DNA from 4 places in the Nonomuraea sp. NPDC049158 genome. Region 1 is predicted to be linked to each of the others. Evidence: riboswitches for the same ligand, from Rfam matches in the RefSeq annotation. Region 1 holds a riboswitch; each other region holds the start of a gene.
The links. Region 1 has a riboswitch for cyclic di-AMP ahead of AB0B61_RS40885 (CHAP domain-containing protein). Riboswitches for the same ligand answer to the same signal wherever they lie in the genome.

Region 1 (3,363 bases):
CCCGATAGGGGATGCGGGCGACGGAGATCTTCTTCTTCGCTCGGGTGATCCGAGCGGCCATCGTCTGCTCTGACACCAGCAGTGCCCGGGCGATGTCCGGGGTCGGCAGTCCGCACACCAGCCGCAGTGTGAGCGCGAGCCGCGCCTGCTGCGCGAGGGTGGGATGGCAGCAGGTGAAGATGAGCCGCAGCCGTTCGTCGGGTACGGCGTCCTCGAGTTTCGCCGCGTCCGCCTCGTCGTGGTCCGTCAGCCTGTGCGGAGCGGGCTCGTCGGGCTCCACCAGCAGGGGCAGCTTCGACTCCTCGGCCAGGTCCAGGTCCTGCGCGACGCGCACCGTCGCGGCGAGCACGAAAGCCCACTCGCGCCGATGCGCGTCGGCCACCGCCTGTCTCGCGCCCGCCTGGCCCGCGCACCCTTGTTCCGGGGCCGTCTGTTCCGCGGCCGTCGCAGCCGTCATCGGGCGACGGGCGCGATGCCGCCTGCGACGGGACGTACCTCGACGCCGCCACGGCCCCACTGGACGGCGGGGTTGCGACGCGCCAGGTCCAGGGCGGCGTCCAGGTCAGGGGCCTCGATGACGCAGACGCCGGCGACGACTTCCTTGGCGTCGATGAAGGGCCCGTCGGTGACCGCGTCGCCGCGCAACGAGGTGTCGGCGGACCGCAGCGCGTACGCCGCGATCATGGCGCCGGAGTCGACGAGGTCGTCGGCGTGCCGCTGGCTCGCCGCCTGCTGCTCAGGGGTGTAGTCGCCGGCCGCGGCGTCGTCGAAGATGAGGATCGCGTACTGGGCCATGAGGGTCTCCTTGACTGTGCGTCCGGTCGGTACGCCTCTACGTCGGACGGGCGACGCGAATTCGACAGACCGTACGCGAACCTTCTCCAGATGCGCCCTGGCGCGACTTCAGCAAGGCACCCCCGCTACTTGACGGATCGACGAGCCGGCCGGGCTGGGCGTGGCAATTTCATGGCGATGGAATTACCCAGGTCAGGGGTGCGTTATACCCATCTGTGCGCCTGGCCTAGACAGTGAGTATCCCTCTGGCCGCGCCGCCAATGTCCGAGTACGGACGTCATACCCATCACATGCATCACAGGAAATCACCTGTGACCGCTGAACCCGCCTGTGCGCGGGACCGGGGACCCATGTCTCGATCGGGGCTAATCGGCACGACAACGTGCCGTAGGGCAGCTTCCACGCCCGAGCCCGTCAGCTAACCCGGTAAGCGGAATGGAAGCAAGGAGTAATCACCATTATCCGCACCCCCAAGATCAGCTATGCCAAGATCGCGCTCGGCGCGACCCTCACCGCCGCCGCCCTCGGCGCCCACACCGCGGCGAACGCCGACACAGCCGCCACGGCCCCCACGCAGCACACCGCCGCCGTGGCTCAGGCCGCCCCCGCCTCCGCGCAGGGCGGCAGGAACGGCGAGACCAAGGTGAACGTCACCGCCCAGCAGGTCCTGAACCTGGCCAAGGCCCAGGTCGGAACGTCCGAGGACGCCAACGGCGGCGGCACCAAGTTCCAGAAGTGGTACATGAACTCGGCCCGCGCCGCCGAGACCGTCCAGCGTGACGGCGGCAGCAGGCAGGACTACCTGAACGCCGCCTGGTGCTCGATGTTCGTCTCCTGGGTCGGCGAGGAGACCGGCGCCCGCTCCCAGGTCGGCTGGGACGCCTACACCGTCGCCCACGCCAAGTGGTTCGCCGCCAACCACCGCTGGGGCACCGTGGCCAAGCCCGGCGCCGTGGTCTTCTACTCCTGGAGCGGCAGCAAGGACCTGAGCTCCATCAGCCACGTCGGCTTCGTGGTCAAGGACAACGGCGACGGCACGATCTCCACGGTCGAGGGCAACACCGGCAACGGCAAGGTCGAGCAGCGCGTCCGTCCCACCTCCCAGGTCGTCGGCTACGGCTACCCGCAGTACGCCGCCTGACAACTGGTCTGGCGCCTGTGGCACCCCCCGAGCGGCGTCCCCCCGGAGCGGTGCGCCGACACCAGAGGTGGAAAGATCATCACATGCCGATCGATCCGCACCTGCTCGCCGTTTTCACCGCGACCACCATCGTCGCTCTGATCACCCCCGGACCGGACATGCTGTTCGTGCTGGGATGCGGTCTGCGGGGTGGGCCCCGCGCCGGGCTGCTGGCCACGGTCGGCGTGATCACGGGTGACGCGTTGTACATCGCCGCGGCCGCCGCCGGGCTCGCCGTGCTGCTGACGACGTTCCCGGTCGTGTTCACGGTGCTACGGCTCGCCGGCGCCGCGTACCTGATCTACCTCGGCGTCCAGATGATCCGCAACCGCAAGAACAGCCAGGCCGACGATCCGGCCAGCCGCGGAATGTCCGGCCGGCGTGCCTTCCTCAACGGCGTGGTCTCCTCCATGGCCAATCCGCAGACGTTCACGTTCATGGTCGCTTTCCTGCCCCAGTTCATCGATCCCGGGGCGGGGCCGGTCTGGCTGCAGTTCGCCGTCCTCGGCGCCATCCTGATCGTCCTGGAGTTCCTGGCCGACGCGACGGTCGGCGTGCTGGCCGGGCGCATCGGCGGCTGGCTGCGCGGCCGTCAGGCGGTGCGCCGCCGGATCGACGCCGCGACCGGGAGCGTGTTCATCGGTTTGGGCGTCACCCTCGCGGCCGAACGCTGACCGACTGCGGCACAGCCGGCGGAGGAACGCGGCCTCCGCCACCCACCTGGCCCCGCCCTGCCGGGCGACGCTAATCCGCGACTCTCATCTACGTGGCGGCTGGGGACATGCCCGGGAGCAGGCCGCCGGCCGCGAGCCTCACGGCAGTGACGCGAGCATTCGCTCCCCCGCCGACCGCAGGTGGCCGGTCATCGCGTCCGCCGCGGCCGGGCCGTCGCCCGCCACGACCGCCCGCACGATGGCCTCGTGCTCGGCGCGCGTGAGCTCGGCGGCGCCTTCCCTGGCGTAGAAGATCCGGAAAGCGCGCGAACGGACGAACAACCGCTCCAGCGTGTCGGCCACGACCAGGTTCCCGGACATCTGGGCGAGTTTGCCGTGCAGCAGTTCGTCGGCCTTGGCCATCGCGGTGAGGTCGCCGCCCGGCACGTCGACCTGCCGGCGCAGGAACGCCCGATCCTCCGTACGGAACTCCTGGGCGGCGCGGGCCGCAGTGGGAGGTTCGAGCAGCAGCCTGCACTCGTAGAGGTCGGAGATCGTCTTGCGGTCGGGCAGGTCGGCGGCGACGAAGCCGCGGTAGGGATGCTTGCTGACCAGCCCGTCGGCCTCCAGCCGCCCCAGGGCCTGGCGGATCGGCGTGTTGGAGATCTTGAGCTGCGCGGCCAGAGCGTCGATCTTGACCCGGCTGCCGAGCGGGATATGCCCGCTGAGCAGCAT
Region 2 (3,363 bases), on a different contig from region 1:
ATGGCGGCGTTGCGGGACGAGGGTTCGGAGCTGCACGCCTCGTGCGCCGCGATGCGGGCGGCGGGTTCCCGCCTGCTGGAACGGGCCCAGGCGCAGGGCGCCGTCCGGGCGGACGTCACCACGGAGGAGCTGCTGGCGCTGGCCACCGGGGTGGCGTGGGCGGGCGAGCAGTCGCCGGGTCACCCGCAGATGGCCCAGCGCCTGCTGTCGCTCGCGATGACCGGCCTGGCCCGCTGACGGTCACCTATCCAGCATCCGGATGGGGAGATTTCCGGATTGCTGGGGTGATCTTCTGCTCCACCTCGTCCTGCTCCTACATCCCGGGCAGTCTGGTCTCCGTGGGCAGCACGAGCAAGGCCACCAGCGGCGCCTACTACAGCGGTAAGTGGAAGGTGAAGGGCTGCTACGTGACCGACGGCTGCTGAGGCGCCCGCCGCGTCGCCGCCGAGCATCTTCCCCCTGACGCCTGGGATCCAACGCCGATCTCCCCGCGACGCCGTGGCGCTGCGGGGAGATCGGGCGGGGGGCTGGTCCTGCGTCAGATGTGCTCGGCGGGGTTCGCCGGGAGGTAGAAGTTCCAACTGCCGTGTCCCTCGTGGGCGCCGCCTGCGGGGCAGTGCCCGTTGTCGGGGCGGCCGTTCCACCAAAGGGTGTAGCACTTGTTGCAGAAGCGCCAGTTGTCCTGCTGCGTCGTCGGTGACATGTCCCCTCCTCCAGTATCGAGAACCGGCTCGCTGTCCGGCCACCGTCAGTGTCTGAGGTGACGGCAGGCCCGTGACATCCCCAAACTTGGGGGGTTGCGGTCTGATAGGCAGATAGGGCAGCCATGCGCTGTTAAGCGCAACGTGGTGGGCTTTTTGGTAGCAAGTACGGGAGCGTCGCCTCCGAGGAGCCGCTCACGGCAGCGCGAGGGGAGCGGCGCCTGACCGCCGCGCCAGGGAAAACGCACGCCAGGGAAGTCGCACGCCAGGGGAGACGCCGACGAGCGCGCGTCCAGAAGGACGCGCGCTCGTCGGCAGAAGAGCCCTCGATCAGGAAGTCGTCAGGCGCCGTAGCTCGGGTAGCCGTAGCCGACCACCTGGGACGTCGGCCGGACGCGCTGCTGGACGCTGCCGTTGCCGGTGTTGCCCTCGATCGTGGAGATCGTCCCGTCGTGGTTGTCCTTGACGACGAACCCGACATGCTCGATGTCGTCCAGGCTCTTGCTGCCGCCCCACGAGAAGAACACCACGGCACCCGGCTTCGGGGTCGTGCCCCAGTGGTTGTTGTGGGCGAACCACTTCGCGTGCTCGACCGTGTAAGCGTCCCAGCCGACCATGCTGCGCGCGCCGGACTGGTCGCCGACCCACGAGACGAACATCGAGCACCAGGCGGCGTTCAGGTAGTCAGCCCGGGTGCCGCCGTCGCGCCTGAGGGTCTCCAGGGCGCGGGGGGAGTTCATGTACCACTTCTGGAACTTGGTGCCGCCACCGTAGGCGTTCTCAGTGGTGCCGACCTGGGCCTTGGCCAGCGCCAGAACTCGCGAGACCGTGGCCTTGGCCTTGATCTCGCTCTCCGGGTGGCTCTTCGCGGCGGCGTGTGCCGGAGCCGCGGCGGCGTGGGCGGTGGTGGTGTCCGCGTGGGCGGCGGACTGGCCGGCGAGGGCGGCGGCCGCGACGCTCACGCCGAGGACGGCGTGAGCGAAGGTCGACTTGGTGGCACGAAAAAGATGGGACTTGGCCATCGAGGGGGTACTCCTTGCTTCCATGCCGCTTACCGGGTTAGCTGACGGGTTCGGACGTGGAAGCTGTCCTACGGCACGTGACGTGCCGATACACCCCAAAGGACGATGGGTCCCCGGTTCCGCGCGAGGCGGATTCAGCGGTCACAGGACGGTCCTGTGATGCCTTTGTGCGATGGTCTGGCAACGAACGGACAAACCGGACGTATGCCTCATATGACCACAAAGGTAATGCAAGAGGCAAGGGTCTTACAAATGGATAAATCGCCAGCTAAGAGAGCTGCTCCCTCGCGTCGGCCAGAAGCCCCATCATGGCAAGGCTTTCGTCAAGTGGCATGATCGCGGATTCGGTCCTGCCTTCGGCCATGGCGTCCCGTACCTCGCGTACCTCGCCCGCGTACCCGTTGTCCGCCGGATCGAGCACGAGCTCCTCCGTCTCCATCGACGGCCCGCTCAGCACGACCCGCTCCGGCGCCCAGAACGGCGCCGTGATGTGGGCGCGCATGTCGGTGCCCACCACGAGGGCGTCGTTCGCGTACGGACCCAGCAGCGAGCACTCCACCAGCGCCCGCCTGCCGCCCGGATAGACCAGCACCCCGCCCGCCTCCGCGTCCACCCCTGAGGGCGCGAGCGAGCCCGTGACGTGCATCTCTGAGGGCATCCCGAGCAGCAGCTGCGCCAGTCCGAACGAGTAGACGCCCAGGTCGAGCAGCGCACCGCCGCCCAGCTCCGGCGCCCACAGCCGGTGCGCGGGGTCATACGGAGCCTTGAAGCCGAACGACGCCTGGACCGAGCGGATCTCCCCGAACCGGGGATCGGCGGCCACCCGCTGGATGAGCGGGTTGAACCGGGTCCACATGGCTTCCATCAGGAACACCCCGGCCTCGCGCGCGAGGCGGACCATCCGCTCGGCGTCGGCGACGGACGCGGCGAGCGGCTTCTCGCACAACACCGCCTTGCCCGCCGCGATCGCCGCCTCGGCGACCTCCAGGTGCTGGGCGTGCGGGGTGGCCACGTAGATCGCGTCGACGCCGGGGTCGGCGCACAGCTCCGCGTACGAGCCGTACGCCGACTCGGCGTCCAGTGCCGAGGCCAGCGCCCGCGCGCGGCCGAGGTCACGCGAGCCGACGGCGGCCACCCGCATCCCCGGTTCCGCGGCGATGACCGCCCCGACCTTTGCAGCGATGACACCCGTGGCCGCTATGCCCCATGCGAGATCCTTCATGGGGAAAGATCCTAGGGACTTACCCCATCCAGCTGAAAGTCTCCGGGTCGGGCCCGATCCGGCCGTCCTGCTTGGTCAGGGCGCCGATGGCCGCCATGTCCTCGGTGTCGAGGACGAAGTCGAACACCTCGGAGTTCTCCTTGATCCGCGCGGGCGTGACCGACTTGGGGATCGTCACGTTGCCCAGCTGGATGTGCCAGCGCAGCACGATCTGGGCGGGCGTCTTGCCGTGCTTCTCCGACAGCACGGCCAGCGCCGGGTCGCCGAGCAGGCCCTTGCCCTGCCCCAGCGGGCTCCACGCCTCGGTGAGGATGCCGTTGGCCTCGTGGAACTCCCGTAGCCCGCGCTGCTGGAAGTACGGGTGCAGCTCGATCTGGTTGATGGACGGAATGATGTCGGCCTCGTCGATGACCCGGGT
Region 3 (3,363 bases), on a different contig from region 1:
AGCAGCGGCGGTGTTCGGGTGGCCGACCTCGTTCGCGAGCTCGGCGTCTCCGACATGACGGTCCGCCGCGACCTCGAGGTGCTCGCCGAGCGCGGGCTGCTGGAGAAGGTGCACGGCGGCGCGACCGCGCTGGGTCCCGGCTCGACCGAGGAGCCGGGCTTCACCGCCAAGTCCGCCCGCCAGCAGCAGGAGAAGGAGGCCATCGCGCGCCGCGCCGCCCAGTTCGTCCGGCCCGGCACCGCGGTCGCCCTGTCGGCCGGGACCACCACCTGGGCCCTGGCCCACCATCTCATCTCGGTGCCCGAGCTCACGGTCATCACCAATTCGATCCCGGTGGCCGACGTCTTCCACCGCAATCCGCGCGCCGACCGCACGGTCGTGCTGACCGGCGGCGTACGCACGCCGTCCGACGCCCTCGTCGGCCCGGTCGCGGTGGCCGCGATCCGGCGGCTGCACGTGGACACGCTGTTCCTCGGCGTGCACGGGATGAGCGTGCGGGCCGGGTTCACCACGCCCAACCTGCTGGAGTCGGAGACCGACAGGGAGCTGGTGCACGCGGCCCACCGGCTGGTCATCCCGGCCGACCACACCAAGTGGAACACGGTCGGCATCAGCACGATCGCCGATCTGACCGAGGCCGACGCGGTCATCAGCGACTCGGGGCTGTCCGAGGAGGCACGCATGGAGCTGGGCGAACGCGCCGGCGAACTGATCATCGCGGAGGACTCGCAGTGAAACGCACCATCACCCACCTGGCCGACGGCCGAGAGCTGATCTACTTCGACCGGCGCGACGACGCCGACCGGAGCGCGATCGACCGGCGGGCGCTCGACCCCAGGCCGATGGCGTCGGAGCTGCGCTACGACCCGCTCACCGAGGAGTGGATCGCGATGGCGGGGCACCGCCAGACGCGTACGTTCCTGCCTCCGGCCAACGAGTGCCCGCTGTGCCCGTCGTCCGAGACGAGGTCTTCGGAGATCCCGGCATACGACTATGACGTGGCGGTGTTCGAGAACCGCTTCCCCTCTTTTTCCGGAAATTTCGGGACTTATGGGGATGTCGGGGGGCTGAGTGAGGTCCGGCCGGGGGTGGGGCGGTGTGAGGTGGTGTGCTTCACCTCTGAGCACTCGTCGTCGTTCTCGCGGCTCTCCGACGAGCAGGTGGGCCTGGTCATGGAGGCATGGGCCGACCGTACGGCCGAGCTGTCCGCGATCGAGGGCGTCGAGCAGGTGTTCTGCTTCGAGAACCGGGGCGAGGAGATCGGCATCACGCTGCCGCACCCGCACGGACAGATCTACGCCTACCCGTACGTGACCCCGCGGACCAAGCTCCAGCTCGGCGCGGCCGCCCGGCACCGGGGCGGCAACCTGTTCGCCGACGTGCTGGCGGCCGAGCGGGCGGCCGGAGTGCGTGTGGTGGCGGCCAACGAGTTGTGGACCGCGTTCGTGCCCGCCGCCGCCCGCTGGCCGTTCGAGGTGCACGTGTATCCGCACCGGCAGGTGCCGGACCTGGCCGCGCTGTCGGAGGAGGAACGCGCCGCCTTCGCCCCGCTCTACACCTCCGTGCTGCGGGCGCTCGACGGGCTGTTCGGCGTCGCCATGCCGTACATCTCGGCCTGGCACCAGGCGCCCGTGCGGCAGGACCGTGACCTGGCCTATCTGCACCTGGAGCTGTTCAGCATCAGGCGGGCGCCCGGGAAACTCAAGTATCTGGCGGGCTCGGAGTCGGCCATGGGCGCGTTCGTCAACGATGTCCTGCCGGAGGAAGCCGCACGCATGCTTAAATCACAGGTAGATCTCTAATTGGTTGCCACTTGAAGTCGCATGACCTTGGTTTTACTACTAATATCCCTGTTCAGCGCCGACCGAAACGGTCGGTGCTGGCCTAATCCCGGGCGCGTGGCCCGGGAGCCGGGGACCCATCGCGTCTTGGGGTGAATCCACTCAGGTGGTAAGGCGGCATCTCCCTGCCCGAACCCGTCAGCTAACCCGGCCGGCATAGGGAGAGGAACCCTCCGTGGCGGCTGCGTCCCCCTCGAGTCTTGCCATCGCTCTCATCACCTCCGCTTCCATGGCCCTGGCAGCCTTCACGGCCGCGCCCGCCGCTGCCGCCCCCAAGCCCAGCGAGTCCCAGCTCCGCGCGGAGCTGAAGCAGCTGGACAAGAAGGTCGACAAGCTCATCGAGACCTACAACCTCAAGCGCGTCGAACTGGCCAAGGCCCAGCAGGACTCGGAAACGACCAAGAAACGGCTGGCCACGGCGGAGGCTCAGCTCATCACGGCCCAGAAACGCGTCACCGAGCTCGCGCGCCTGCAGTACCAGAACGGCACCGGCGCGCTGCCGAACCTCACCCTGCCGACCGATGCCTCCAGCGCGGCGTTGCTGAACCACCTCGCGGCCGAGCAACAGGCGATCGTGCAGGGCGTGGCCACCGCCCGGGACGAGAAGAAGGCGGCCGCGGACCAGGCGACCGCCCTCGAGTCGAAGATCCGCGAGGACGCGGCCAATGTCGCCAAGCAGCGGGACGACGCGCAGGGCGTCATCAAGGACATCCAGAAGAAGCTGAAGGGCCTCATCCCGTTCGGCCCCGGCCGCCGCTCGGACGGCAGCTGGGCGCCCGAACTGCCCTCTGGCACCGACAACATCACCGCCCGGATGCGGGTGATCCGCGGGCTGATCCAGAAGGACTTCGCGCTGCCGTACGAGGTGGGCTGCTTCCGCGCGGACGGCGGCGGCGGCGAGCACCCGCTGGGGCGCGCGTGCGACTTCATGATGAGCACCGGCGGCAGCATGCCCAGCTCCGCCAACCAGGCACTCGGCGACCGCGTGGCGGCCTGGGCGCTGGAGAACAAGGACAAGCTCGGGGTCAAGTACGTGATCTGGAAGCAGCGCATCAACCAGGGCTCGGGGTGGAGCTCGATGTCCGACCGTGGCAGCATCACCCAGAACCACTTCGACCACGTGCACATTTCGATGTTCTAGGGCGCCCGGCGCGGTCAGTGAGTGCCTGGTCTGGGGATAGGGACGCCGGCGGCGCGGAGCTTGGTCTCGACGAGCGCGATCCCCTGGGCCGCGGCCGATCCCTGCTCTTCGCCGTGGAGGGCGATCAGTTTGTACCGGGTCGCGGCCTCGGTGCGGGCTTGCAGCCCGGTCACGATCTTCAGGTGCGCGGGATTGGCGAGGAAGTGCTCGGCCATGGCGGTGGCGAGCTCGGCGATGCGCGGGTCGTCCGGTGCCCAGTCCGTGGCTTCGGCGCCGCGCTTGATCAAGGCGACGAACCGGGTGTCTTCGAGGGCGTGCTCGACATGAGTGAGGTAGTCGTCGAAGCCCTCGGGGACCAGGGCCCTGGCCAGCACCCAGCCC
Region 4 (3,363 bases), on a different contig from region 1:
CGCGGCGGGGAACACGGAGGTGGTCAAGGCCAAGCTGCGCACGATGGACTCGCTGGGGCTCAAGGACTCCATCGAGGACATCCTGATCACGCTCGGCGGCCAGTACCACATCATCCGGCCGATCACCGGCCGCGGCGGCAAGGGGCTCTTCCTCTATCTCGCACTGGATCGGGCACGGGCCAACCTGGCGCTGGCCCGGCACCAGCTCCGCGGGATCGAGGAGAAGCTGGAGGTCTGAGAGATCCGGTGGCTCGCGTCCGGGCGCGGCGGACACGAGCCACCGACCTCCACCGATCCCTTACGTCAGCTCGTGGTGAGCTTGGTGATGGCGCCGACGATGTCCGGCCAGAGCGGCCGGGGCAGGTCATGGCCCATACCGGGGAACGTCAGCAGCGTGGCGCCCGGAATCGCCGCCGCCGTGGCGTGGCCGGCGGCGACCGGGACGAGAGCGTCGGCCTCGCCGTGGATGACCAGGGCGGGGATCCCCAGCGTGCCGAGCCGCTCCGTGCGGTCACCGGAGGCCATGATCGCGGCCAGCTGCCGGGTCGTGCCCGGCGGGTCGAAGCACCGGTCGTACGCCTGGCCGGACAGCCGCAGGATGCGTTCCCGGTCCATGTCGAAGCCGGGCGAACCGATCACCGCCCAGGTCCTCAAGGACTGGGCGAGCACGGCGTCCCGATCGGTCGGGGGCGCGGCGAGCAGCACCGCGCTGGCCTCCGGCGTGGGCGGGGCCACGTCCGGGCCGGGCGTCGACATGATCGAGGTAAGGGTCAGGACCCGCTCGGGGTGCCGGATGGCGAGCGTCTGGGCGATCATCCCGCCCATCGAGGCGCCCACGACGTGGGCGGCGGTCCAGCCGAGGACGTCCATCAGCCCGGCGGCGTCGTCGGCCATGTCGTCCAGCAGATACGAAGAGGACGTCCCCAGTGTGGGAACGCCCTCGTCGTGCAGGTGTGTGGAGAGTCCGGAGTCCCGGTTGTCGAATCTGACGACGTGATGGCCCTGCTCCGCCAGGAGCTCGCAGAGCTCGTCGTCCCAGTGGATGAGCTGGGCGCCGAGCCCCATGATGAGGAGCAGGGGACGTCCGCCGGGTGAGCCGAAGGTCTCGTACGCGATCTCGATGCCGTTGGCGGCTGCAATGGTCACCAGGTCAGAATGACATTCTGTTTCCCGCGACGCAAAGACCGCCAGCTCCGGACTTGACGACCATCGAGATCGTCGGCTCCGGACCTGGCGGCCGCCAGCGAGACCGTCTTCGGACCTGACGGCCGTCAGCGCCGGACGAGCTTGCGGATCCGGTCGCGGCCGACCGTCGAGCCGCCGAACATCGCCAGCGCGACCGCCGCGGCGGCGCCACCGATGGCGTTCGACTCAACGACCTTCTCTTCGGCCTTGTCGGCCTTCTTGGCGGCCACCGGCACGGCCTTGGCGGGAGCGGGCTTGACCGCGGCGGGCTTGTCGCCCTCGGCCACGATCTTCGGGGGCTTGGCGGGGTTGCGGTCCACGACGGCGTACGAACCGGTGGAGAAGGGCAGCGGGTAGTTCTTCTTGCCCGGGCCACTGCCCCACTTGGTGATGACGTAGTCGATCTTGATGTGGCCCGCGCCACCGTTGCCGTCCACGCCCAGCGTGCTGGAGTTGAAGCGGCCGCCGGTCAGGGCGGCGAAGGTCTTGGCGTCGAGGTCGAGCATGACGCCGCTGGAGGACGGCACGCCCGGGCCGCGGTCGCCGACGAAGAAGGGCATCTTCTTGCCCTTGTAGACGACGTAGCCCTCGGTCATGAGCGGCCAGCTCGGGCTGGCGGCGAGCCCCTTCTGCATGGGCTTGCCGCTGGCCGGCAGCCCGGTGTCCCCGGCGCGGCCGGAGGAGTCGTCCCAGAAGTAGGACGCGGTGGTCTTGCCCTTGAGCAGGACCTTCTTGTCACTGCCGGAATCGGCGTGTGCGGCGGTGCCTGCGCCGATGGAGATCGCACCGACGACGGCGGCGGTGAGCATGGCAGATCGAACAGACATGGAGTAGCAAAGTCCTTTATACGGGAACAAGGGGATTGCGCTCGCGAAAGGTGTGCGTAGCCGGGCAAAACGCCAAACGGGCGCTACGTGGAGCGTGGAAGAGCGGGGGGAAGGTGCCGGTCAGTCAGCGGACGACAACACGCGGGCTGGCGGCACGACGCGGGGGTTACGCATGCGGTAGGTGTCCTCTCCATCTCGCCTACCGGGTTAGCTGACGGGTTCGGACGTGGAGATGCCCTACCGACCGCGGTCGGATTCACCCCTAAGGAACGTTTGGTTCCCCGGTTCCCGCGAGCGGGATTCGGCGCCTGCCGGTTGGTACTCCCCTGTTGAAGCCCCAAAGTCACCGGCTGGTAACTCCATGAACTATAGGTACCGAACCGGACAAAGGCAAACATAAGGCCATGAAACGGGCGAAGATCTACCTAGGAGGTCAAGAAAAAAGGGGGTACGGCATGCCGTACCCCCAGAAAAGCTCAGGTCAACCGCCGCTCTTCCGCCTGAAAGAACGCTTGCTGGCGGCGGGCCCGTGAGCGCCGTGAATCTTGGAAGGGTCGTTGCCCCTGCCACCCGCGCTCGAGTCGGCATGCTGGTTACGCTTGCGATCCAGCGCCTCGCGGAACTTGCGCTTCATCTCGTCCTCGGGAGTTTCGTCGACTTCCGGCTCCGGTGTTTCCGCCATGAGGACCTCCTGGTGTTGGGGACAAGAACCAGCTTCCCATGACGGCGCTCAGGACGCGAAACTGGCCTCGACCTTGGGCTGCGGGGTTTCCCGGTCGATCCGCGCACCGGGCATGGCGATCAGGGCGACCAGCGCCACGAGGGCGCCCGCCACACCCAGCGAGGGGATGACCAGGGCCGCGGCCGAGGCGTGCGCGGCGGCCAGCCCGTGCAGCGGCGCCTCGGTGGCGATGACGGAGGTGTAGGCGGTGCCGGCCAGCGCCAGGGCGACCGAGCCGCCGATCTGGCGGAAGAACGTCAGGTTGGCCGAGGCCGTACCCATGTACTGGGGCGGCACCGAGTCCCGCACGGCCACGGTCAGGCCGGAGAGCATCGGGCCCATGCCGAGGCCGATCAGCGCCATCCACCCGACGAGCACCCAGGCAGGCGTGTCCACCGTCAGGCCGGCGCACAGCAGCGTGCCCACGACCAGGAGGAACGGCGCCGCCACCAGCCACGGCTTGTAGACGCGCGTCCGGCTGATCAGCGCGCCCACGACCATGCTGCCCACCACCATGGCCAGGGTCAGCGGGTAGATCCGCAGTCCCGACTCGGTGGCGCTGGCGCCGAGCGCCTCCTGGAAGTAGCGCGGCAGGAACACCACACCGGCGAACATACAGAAGGCGGTGAA

Region 2: linked by a shared signal. The riboswitch ahead of AB0B61_RS17705 (CHAP domain-containing protein) and the one ahead of AB0B61_RS40885 (CHAP domain-containing protein) in region 1 are both predicted to bind cyclic di-AMP.
Region 3: linked by a shared signal. The riboswitch ahead of AB0B61_RS48680 (hypothetical protein) and the one ahead of AB0B61_RS40885 (CHAP domain-containing protein) in region 1 are both predicted to bind cyclic di-AMP.
Region 4: linked by a shared signal. The riboswitch ahead of AB0B61_RS05455 (hypothetical protein) and the one ahead of AB0B61_RS40885 (CHAP domain-containing protein) in region 1 are both predicted to bind cyclic di-AMP.

Annotation. Positions count from the first base shown of each region.
Region 1 covers NZ_JBEZDM010000027.1:85,384-88,746, forward strand. The annotation lists gene AB0B61_RS40875 (DUF6596 domain-containing protein) at 1-457, opposite strand, end outside; gene AB0B61_RS40880 (YciI family protein) at 454-795, opposite strand; cyclic di-AMP (ydaO/yuaA leader) riboswitch at 1,102-1,243, shown strand; gene AB0B61_RS40885 (CHAP domain-containing protein) at 1,385-1,936, shown strand; gene AB0B61_RS40890 (LysE family translocator) at 2,020-2,649, shown strand; gene AB0B61_RS40895 (GntR family transcriptional regulator) at 2,788-3,363, opposite strand, start outside.
Region 2 covers NZ_JBEZDM010000007.1:99,661-103,023, reverse strand. The annotation lists gene AB0B61_RS17720 (helix-turn-helix domain-containing protein) at 1-237, shown strand, start outside; gene AB0B61_RS17715 (hypothetical protein) at 285-425, shown strand; gene AB0B61_RS17710 (hypothetical protein) at 539-703, opposite strand; gene AB0B61_RS17705 (CHAP domain-containing protein) at 1,043-1,723, opposite strand; cyclic di-AMP (ydaO/yuaA leader) riboswitch at 1,735-1,873, opposite strand; gene AB0B61_RS17700 (Gfo/Idh/MocA family oxidoreductase) at 1,992-2,945, opposite strand; gene AB0B61_RS17695 (aldo/keto reductase) at 2,965-3,363, opposite strand, start outside.
Region 3 covers NZ_JBEZDM010000041.1:70,295-73,657, reverse strand. The annotation lists gene AB0B61_RS48690 (DeoR/GlpR family DNA-binding transcription regulator) at 1-735, shown strand, start outside; gene galT (galactose-1-phosphate uridylyltransferase) at 732-1,802, shown strand; cyclic di-AMP (ydaO/yuaA leader) riboswitch at 1,872-2,012, shown strand; gene AB0B61_RS48680 (hypothetical protein) at 2,071-2,982, shown strand; gene AB0B61_RS48675 (MerR family transcriptional regulator) at 2,997-3,363, opposite strand, start outside.
Region 4 covers NZ_JBEZDM010000002.1:282,516-285,878, forward strand. The annotation lists gene AB0B61_RS05445 (hypothetical protein) at 1-238, shown strand, start outside; gene AB0B61_RS05450 (alpha/beta hydrolase) at 304-1,146, opposite strand; gene AB0B61_RS05455 (hypothetical protein) at 1,272-2,012, opposite strand; cyclic di-AMP (ydaO/yuaA leader) riboswitch at 2,194-2,329, opposite strand; gene AB0B61_RS05460 (DUF5302 domain-containing protein) at 2,494-2,694, opposite strand; gene AB0B61_RS05465 (MDR family MFS transporter) at 2,743-3,363, opposite strand, start outside.